2 regions of the Pseudomonas sp. 43A genome follow, and region 2 is predicted to be linked to the other one. Evidence: riboswitches for the same ligand, from Rfam matches in the RefSeq annotation. Region 2 holds a riboswitch; the other holds the start of a gene.
What was found. Region 2 has a riboswitch for manganese ahead of mntP (manganese efflux pump MntP). Riboswitches for the same ligand answer to the same signal wherever they lie in the genome.
Positions count from the first base shown of each region.

Region 1: linked by a shared signal. The riboswitch ahead of HUW52_RS06665 (TMEM165/GDT1 family protein) and the one ahead of mntP (manganese efflux pump MntP) in region 2 are both predicted to bind manganese.

Region 1 covers NZ_CP054880.1:1,492,387-1,496,860, reverse strand. The annotation lists gene HUW52_RS06675 (2-hydroxyacid dehydrogenase) at 1-877, shown strand, start outside; gene HUW52_RS06670 (class I SAM-dependent methyltransferase) at 910-1,908, shown strand; yybP-ykoY riboswitch at 1,949-2,071, shown strand; gene HUW52_RS06665 (TMEM165/GDT1 family protein) at 2,160-2,744, shown strand; gene HUW52_RS06660 (M48 family metallopeptidase) at 2,882-3,700, opposite strand; partial or broken gene HUW52_RS30685 (HAMP domain-containing protein) at 3,904-4,474, shown strand, end outside.
Region 2 covers NZ_CP054880.1:3,565,876-3,570,349, reverse strand. The annotation lists gene HUW52_RS15655 (cytochrome b/b6 domain-containing protein) at 1-76, opposite strand, end outside; gene HUW52_RS15650 (PepSY domain-containing protein) at 76-342, opposite strand; gene HUW52_RS15645 (response regulator) at 511-1,173, shown strand; gene HUW52_RS15640 (ATP-binding protein) at 1,170-2,543, shown strand; yybP-ykoY riboswitch at 2,609-2,781, shown strand; gene mntP (manganese efflux pump MntP) at 2,788-3,351, shown strand; gene HUW52_RS15630 (DUF72 domain-containing protein) at 3,353-4,069, opposite strand; gene HUW52_RS15625 (thiamine pyrophosphate-requiring protein) at 4,210-4,474, opposite strand, start outside.

The DNA.
Region 1 (4,474 bases), 2.1 Mb from region 2:
CGATTTGCAGTTGTTCGCCCAGACCTCGCCCGAGCAAGTTGCCGAACGCCTGCAAGGCGCCAGCGTGGCGATCAGCAACAAGATCCTGATCGACGCCGCCGCGATGGCCGCCAATCCCGATCTGAAACTGATCCTGATCACCGCCACCGGCACCAACAACGTCGACCTCGCCGCCGCCCGCGCTCAGGGCATCACCGTGTGCAACTGCCAGGGTTACGGCACGCCGTCAGTGGCGCAGCACACGATCATGCTGCTGCTCAACCTCGCCACGCGCCTGGCCGATTACCAGAAAGCCGTCGGCGAAGGTCGCTGGCAGCAGGCGAAACAGTTCTGTTTGCTCGACTATCCGATTGTCGAGCTGGAAGGCAAAACCCTCGGCCTGCTTGGGCATGGCGAACTCGGTGGCGCGGTAGCGCGGCTGGCCGAAGCCTTCGGCATGCGCGTGTTGCTCGGGCAGATTCCCGGGCGCCCTGCTCGCCCGGATCGTCTGCCGCTGGATCAACTGCTGCCACAAATCGATGCCCTCACTCTGCATTGCCCGCTCAACGAGCACACGCGCCACTTCATCGGCGCCCGCGAACTGGCCTCGATGAAGCCCGGTACGTTCGTGGTCAACACCGCGCGTGGCGGGCTGATCGATGAACAGGCGCTGGCCGACGCCCTGCGCAATGGTCATCTTGGCGGCGCGGCCACCGATGTGTTGAGTGTCGAGCCGCCGACGCAGGGCAATCCGTTGCTCGCGGCAGACATTCCACGCCTGATCGTTACGCCACACAACGCCTGGGGCAGCCGCGAGGCACGCCAGCGCATCGTCGGCCAATTGACCGAAAACGCTCAGGCGTTCTTCAGCGGTAAGGCGCTGCGGGTCGTCAGTTGATAAACTGCGGCACTTTTTTTTGAGGAGCAGTTATGGATCCGCGCAGTGAAGTACTGCTTCGTCAGCCCGAGTTGTTTCAAGGTTCGTTGTTGTTGGCCGGTTTGCCCGCCGATGATTTGCTCGGGCGCCTGCCCAACGCATTCGGCTGGTGCTGGCATGCCGGCGATCAAGCCGCACTGGACGCCCGTTTCGAAGGGCGCAGCCATTTTGGCGTGAACATTCCCGAGCGCGAGTTTGACAGCGCCGTGGTGTTTCTGCCCAAGTCCAAAGACCTGACCGATTACATTCTTAATGCCGTGGCCTCACGTCTGGCCGGGCGCGAAGTGTTTCTGGTCGGGGAAAAACGCAGCGGCATCGAAGGCGCGTCCAAGCAGCTCAACCCGTTCGGCAAACCGCGCAAGCTCGACAGCGCGCGTCATTGCCAGCTCTGGCAAGTCACCGTGGCCAACGCCCCTGAAGCGAAATCCCTGGAAAGTCTGGCGCAGACCTATGAATTGCCTTTGGCCGAGGGTCCGCTGAAAGTCATCAGCCTGCCGGGCGTATTCAGCCACGGTCGCCTGGATCGCGGCAGCGCCCTGCTGCTGGAGCACCTGGACAAACTGCCGAGCGGCCACCTGCTCGACTTCGGTTGCGGCGCAGGCGTGTTGGGCGCTGCGGTCAAACGTCGCTATCCGCACAACCAGGTCACATTGCTGGATGTGGATGCGTTTGCTGCTGCCAGCAGCCGTCTGACGCTGGCGGCCAACGGTCTGGAAGCTGAAGTGCTGACCGGTGACGGTATCGATGCCGCGCCGATGGGTTTGAGTGCGATTCTGAGCAATCCACCGTTCCATGTCGGCGTGCACACCGATTATTTCGCAACCGAGAACTTGCTACGAAAAGCGGCCAAACATCTGAAAAACGGCGGCGAACTGCGGCTGGTCGCGAACAGTTTCCTCAAGTATCAACCGCTGATCGAAGAGCATCTGGGCGTCTGTGCAATCAAGGCTGAAGGCAATGGTTTCCGCATCTACCGGGCCAAGCGCGGCTGAAAATTTGTTCTTGCTCAATCGGATTTGCCTAGGCAGAATCCGCTCCGTCCTAGGGGAGTAGTCTCCCACGAGCGCCAAGCTCGTCCGGCATACGTCAACATACTTGATCCTCAGATCATGGCGTATGCGACCCAAGCGTCCGCAACAGACGGATCGCAGGGTTTGACAAGACCTATGACACGCACACCTTACCCGGGGCGGGAAGGCTGTACGTGTCATAGCCGTGTCGACCCGCCCCTTAGGAAATCCTGATGCTGGACTCGTTACTCGTTCCCACCGCAATCGTTGCCTTGGCCGAAATCGGCGACAAGACGCAACTGCTCGCGCTGATTCTCGCCGCTCGCTTTCGCAAACCCTGGCCGATCATTGCCGGTATTGTCGCCGCGACCCTGGCCAACCACGCAGCAGCCGGTGCGGTCGGCGCCTGGTTCGGCAGTTTCTTCTCGAATGCGACACTGCACTGGATTCTCGCCGCAAGCTTTACGGCCACAGCGCTGTGGACGCTGGTGCCGGACAAAATGGATGACGATGAAACCAGCACCGCACGCAAGTTCGGGCCGTTCCTGACCACGCTGATTGCGTTCTTCCTGGCTGAAATGGGCGACAAAACTCAGGTTGCTACGGTGATGCTCGCGGCACAATACCCGGATCTGTGGCTGGTGATTATCGGTACCACCGCTGGGATGTTGATTGCCAACGTGCCGGTGGTATTGGCGGGTAACTTCGCCGCAGACAAGCTGCCGTTGACCCTGATCCGTCGCCTCGCGGCTTCGGCATTCATGATTCTGGCAATCGTCGCGGTGTACAAAGCCATGCAGAGTAGTGGCTGGGTGTGACGGCGTAAGTCGATAGACCGCGTCAGCGTTCTTCGTCGGAACGCCGCCCGCAGACAGGCTCGCTCCCACAATGGAATGCATTTCAAAGTGGGAGCGAGCCTGCTCGCGAATGGGCCATCAGCCTCGCTGCAAAACCATCAGGATTTCGGCGCTTGTTCGTACAGCGGCATCACCTTCGGAATCGCCGCCTGCAGCGAAGCAATCCGGCTGGCCGAGGCCGGGTGGGTGCTCATGAACTCCGGCGGCGCGCCTTCCGACGCCTTGCTCATCTTGTTCCACAAGGTGATCGCGGCGTTCGGGTTGTAACCGGCGCGTGCGGCCAGCTCAAGACCGATCAGATCGGCTTCGTTTTCATTGGCACGGCTGTTCGGCAGGGTCATCCCGTAGTTAGCCACGGTGTCGGCCAGCGCCAGACTGTCCTGACCCAGACCGAGCAACGCACCTGCGCCTTGTTTGGCCATTTCAATCCCGTAGGCCTTGGACATCGCTTCACGACCATGCTCGCGCAGGGCGTGGGCGATTTCATGGCCCATGACCGCAGCGATTTCATCGTCGGTGAGTTTCAGGCTGTCGATCAGCCCGGTGTAGAAAATGATCTTGCCGCCCGGCCCGCAGTTGGCGTTGAGCTCATCGCTCTTGATCAGATTGACTTCCCACTGCCATTGCGCCGCATCCGGACGGAAGTTCGGCGCCTGGGCGATCAAGCGATTGGCAATTGCCTGAACCCGTTTGGCCTCAGGACTGGTCTTGTCCAGCACACCCTTGCTGGAGGCTTCACCGACAGTCTTCTGATACGACTGGGCATACATCTGGTCGACCTCTTGCGAGGACAGCATGCTGAACATGTACTGCTTGCGCTCCACACCCACGGCACCGCCGCTGGTGGTGTTGACCGACTGACAACCGGCCAGCAACAGCGCTGCGCTCAGTGCACTTACAACCAATGTCTTGTTCATTCAAAAGCTCCCTGAAAACCTGTCGCGTATCCTAGGCGGGTAATTGTATCGGCGCCAGATACAACGGACGTGTTACACGGTCTTTCAGACGCTTTCCACCCTGACTGTCGTAAAAAATTCACACCACCTGCCCTGCCGCTTGCAACAGCGTCGTGCACTGATCCATTTGCGACATCGGCTGGCAATTGCACCTGCTCACACTCATGGCCCAATGCCGGCTGCCGATACATCAGCGCAGACGTCCTCTTGCGTGCGGAGCTCCCATGAAGTTCAAGTCGATCCAGTTTTCCGTTGCGGCCCTCGCCGGCGCCATCGTACTTAGCGTGGTGGCCGCGCTGGTGCTGTATGCGCTGTTCTCCGGTGCGCGCACGCAAGAAATGGTGCAACAGCGCACCCAGGCGCAGTTCGAACAAGTCATCGAACAGCGCCTGACCTCGCTGGCGCAAACCCAGGTCAGCCAGATCCAGCGCGAGCTCGAAGCGCCACTGCTGATTGCCGGCGGACTGGTACGGGTCAACGCCCTGCTCGGCACACCGGGCGTCGATGGCCAGCCGCGCCTGAGCGTCAGCCGCGAGCAGTTGATCAGCCTGATCAAGGAAAACGTCGAAAAAAACCCGAAGATTCTCGGCACCTACATCGGCTGGGAGAGAAACGCCCTCGACCACAATGACGCGGCTTATGTCGGCACCAGCGTGGTCGGTATCGACGCGGCCAACGGGCGTTTCCTGCCGTGGTGGTTCCGCAACGATGACGGCACCCTAGGCCTGGACAAAC
Region 2 (4,474 bases):
CGACGAAGACGCCCGCAATCGACAGATGAAACAGCCGCACCACGGGATCCCACAGGCGCAGGGACGCGCTCGGCATCAGCCCTTGATCTCGGTCTTGACCGCTTTACCGCTGACCGGGTCGTGGTAGATCTCGACCTTGCGCTTGTCCTTGTCGAACCCGTAGATCTCGTAGCAGTTGCCGTCGGTAACCTTGAACTTGCTGATCTCGTAACCCTGGGCTTTCAGTTGTTCCTGAAAGGCCTTCTGGTCTTGCCATTGCGAACGCTCGGCGGTGGTGCATTGCGGGCCGGCGACGGCCAACGGGCTGGCGACGATCAAAGACAACAGCAGCAGTTTGCGCATGGAATCACTCTCGCTGGATGAGAAAGACCTCACTGTGCAAAAGCAAGCTTAGCGAAAGCTTAGTTGGCAACGAACCGTTACATCTTTCCCGTCGGATGGCCTGCCAAGACGCTCGGCGCGGCGGCATGATGCCGACCACCCAACCCGTTCCGCCAACAGAGAACCGCCATGCGCCTGCTTCTGGTCGAAGATGATCGTGCCCTCGGACAAGGCATTCGCGTTGCCCTGAGCAACGAAGGTTATACCCTCGACTGGTTGCAGGACGGGGTCAGTGCCCTGCATGCCCTGCGCAGTGAAAGCTTCGATCTGCTGCTGCTTGACCTCGGCCTGCCACGGCTCGACGGTCTGGCCTTGCTGCAACAACTGCGCAGCGAACAACAGGACTTGCCGGTGCTGATCCTCACCGCCCGCGATGGCACCGCCGAGCGCATCGCCGGCCTCGATGCCGGCGCCGACGACTACCTGATCAAACCGTTCGATGTCGATGAGTTGAAGGCGCGCATCCGCGCGTTGCTGCGGCGCAGTCAGGGCCGCGCGCAACCGGTGCTCGAACATGCCGGCGTGTGCCTCGATCCGCTCAGCCAGCAAGTCACTTGGCTTGGCAATGAGGTGGTGATGACGCCGATGGAGTATCAGTTACTGCATCAACTGATGGCCCGGCCCGGCAAAGTCGTCACCCGCGAGCGCCTGTCCGGCGCACTGTACGGCTGGCAGGAACGGGTCGAGAGCAACACCCTCGAAGTGCTGATTCACAACCTGCGCAAAAAGCTTGCGAGCGAGTTGATCCGCACTGTGCGCGGGGTGGGTTACGTGATGGCGGTCAAACCATGATCTCGATACGTGCGCGAATTCTGGTGCCGGTATTGATCCTGGTATTGATGGGCGATCTGCTGATCAGTTGGCTGGTGCTGCGCGACAGCCATCACGAAATCGAAGAGGTCTACGACGCACAACTGGCGCAAAGCGCACGCCTGCTGCAAGGCGTGCTGGCGCAACGCGCACCGGGCGACAACAACTGGCAGCGGCTGCATCAGGCCTTCGATGAAGCGATGAGCCGGGTCGGTGATGGCGAGGCGGCGCACCCCTACGAAACCCGTTTGACGTTTCAGGTCTGGCGCAGCGATGGGCAATTGCTGATGCGCTCGGCCGAAGCGCCGGAACTCCCGGCGCCGCCGACCACTTTCGGTTCTCACGACCTGATGGAAAACGGCCGTGACTGGTGCGCGTTTCTGCTCAAGGATTCGCAGCAAGGGCTGTTGATCTGGGTCGGTGAACGCGATGACATTCGGCAGGATCTGATCGAGCGAATCGTTGGCCACACGTTATGGCCGAGTGTGATCGGCGTGCCAGTGCTGACGATGCTGATCTGGCTGGCCATCGGCTGGGGCCTGCAACCGTTGCGAGCCATGGCGCAGACCATTCGCGGGCGCAACACTGACACCCTCAAACCGCTGAATCTGCGCCCCCTGCCCCACGACCTCGAACCGATGCAAACCGCGCTCAATCGCCTGTTGCAGCAGATCGACAACCTGCTGGCGCGCGAGCGACGCTTCATCGCCGACGCCGCCCACGAGTTGCGCACGCCGCTGGCGATTCTGCGCATCCATGCGCAAAACGCGCAGCTCGCCAGTACCGCGCAACAGCGAGAGGAGGCGCTGGAGTTTCTGGTCAGTGCGGTGGATCGTGCCACTCGCATCGCCAGCCAGTTGCTGACCATGGCGCGCATTGAGCCGCGCCTGGCCAACCCGGAAAAAAGCCCGGTGGAGCTGACTGCGCTGGTGCGTGAAGAACTCGCCGAACTGGCGCCGCTGGCGCTGGAGAAAGACGTCGACCTGATTCTCGACAGCGACCACCACTGCCCCGTCGACACCGACCCGGTCGCACTCGCCATCGCCTTGCAGAACCTGGTCACCAACGCCTTGAACTTCGCCCCGCCCGGCAGCGAAGTGCGCGTACAGGTCCAACCGCAGGCATCCGGCGCGGTGTACATCAGTGTCGAAGACGCTGGGCCCGGTATCAACGAAGAGGATTACGCACGACTGTTCGAGCGTTTCTACAGCCACGGTCACGCCAATGGCGCCGGACTGGGACTGGCGATTGTGCAAATGATCGTCAGCAAGATCGGCAGCACCTTGCAGCTGTACAACCTGCCCCGGGGCGGCTTGTGCGCAGAACTGCGCATCAACGAGCGGCCGGCGTGACTTGTCAAACCTGATTACCGATGCCGTGGTTTTGACGAAATTTTCATGTTTGCCCACATAAGATCCGCAGCCTCGTTGGGGAGTAGCCTGTTTCCGAGCCTTTCGGAAGCGTTCGTATCAACATTCTCGGCAACATGCCGTGGTGCGAACACCTTTTGGTTGGTGAGACCGACGACACATCCATGCCTAAAGTCGGGCGTGTGGTTGTGTCGTTGACTCATAGCCCGACTGGAAGTGTGCCCCCGTGAATCCTGTTTCCCTCATATTCCTCGCTTTGGCCATGTCCACGGATGCGTTCGCCGCCGCCATCGGCAAAGGCTCCAGCCTGCACAAACCGCGCCTCACCGAAGCCCTGCGCACCGGCCTGATCTTCGGCGTGATCGAAGCCATCACGCCCATCATCGGCTGGCTGATCGGCCAGGCGGCCACCCGCTGGGTCGCCGAATGGGACCACTGGATCGCCTTCACCCTGCTGGTGATTCTCGGCCTGCACATGATCTACAACGGCCTTAAACACGAAGAAGAGGAAGAAGAAAAGCCGGGGTCGCACTCCTTCCTGATTCTTGCCGTCACCGCGTTTGCCACCAGCATTGATGCCCTCGCCGTGGGCGTCGGCCTGGCGTTTGTCGACGTCAATATCTGGGTCGCAGCAGCAGCGATCGGTCTGGCGACCATGACCATGGTGACCCTTGGCGTGATGCTCGGCCGAGTGCTCGGCGCGGTCGTCGGCAAGCGTGCGGAAATCGTCGGCGGCGTGGTGCTGATGATTGTCGGTGCGACGATTCTGTATGAGCACCTGGCGGTCTGATTCAACCGCAGGTCAGCGTCGCCAGCGTCAAGGCGTTGCCGAGCGCTGCGCCGCTGGCGGTGTTGTCGAAAATGCACCAGGTCGTGGCCCCCGCTGCGGCCGCTGATTGCAGGGCTTGTGCAAGGTTTTGCAGATAAGTGGAATCGTAGGCGCTGTGGTAAATGCGCGGTGAGCCGTGCAGTCGCCAGTATTTCGTTTCTGTCCAGCCGATCGGCGCAGCATCGGTGCTGATGCGTGAGGGATCGACTGCCGCTTGGGCAATCTGATGCGTCATCAGCATTGGCTCGGCACTGACCCACGATTCATGTCTTGGCTCAAGCACCACAGAACCGGAAAACCGCTGACGCAATGTCGTGAAAAAGGCTTCGGCGACGCTTTCGTCGAACGCCAGTGACGGCGGCAACTGCACCAGCAAACAGCCCAGGCGCTCACCCAGACCTGCGCACTCGGCGAGGAATTTATCCAGCGCTCGTTCACAACCCACCAAGCGCAATTCATGGCTGATGTGTTTGGGCATTTTCACCGAAAAGCGGAAGGCTTCCGGCACGCCATCCGCCCAGCGTTCATAGGTTTGCCGACGATGCGGACGGTAGAACGAGCTGTTGATTTCCACGCCGTTGAGACGCCCGGCGTAGCGCTGCAAGTTCGTGCCATCTGCCGGAAATGCCGGCCAGTGTTCGCGCCCTAGACTCCAGCCTGCACAACCCACGAAAATCATCAGTGCACCTTCCGCTCATTGATCGTTCCCAAGCGCAGCAAAGGAATGCCTCTAGGGACGCTCTGCGTCCAGTGACGCAGAGCGTCACGGGCTGCGTTCCTTTGCTGCGCGCGGGAACGATCAACCTGTGCGTTAACCGGTTATTTTTTGCCGGGCAATACCGCGCCGAGCACCTGCTTCGCGGTTTGCATGATCACCCCGCCTTCATCCGGGTCACCCTTGAGCAAGGTCGTGGCGAATTTCTTCGCCTGCTCAAGCTTGATGTGCGGCGGCAACGGCGGCACGTTCGGGTCGGTCTTGAACTCGATCAGCACCGGCACCTCCGAGGCCAGCGCCTGTTCCCAGGCAGCGGCGACGTCTTCTTCGCGATCAACGAAAATACCCTTCAGGCCAATGGAAATGGCG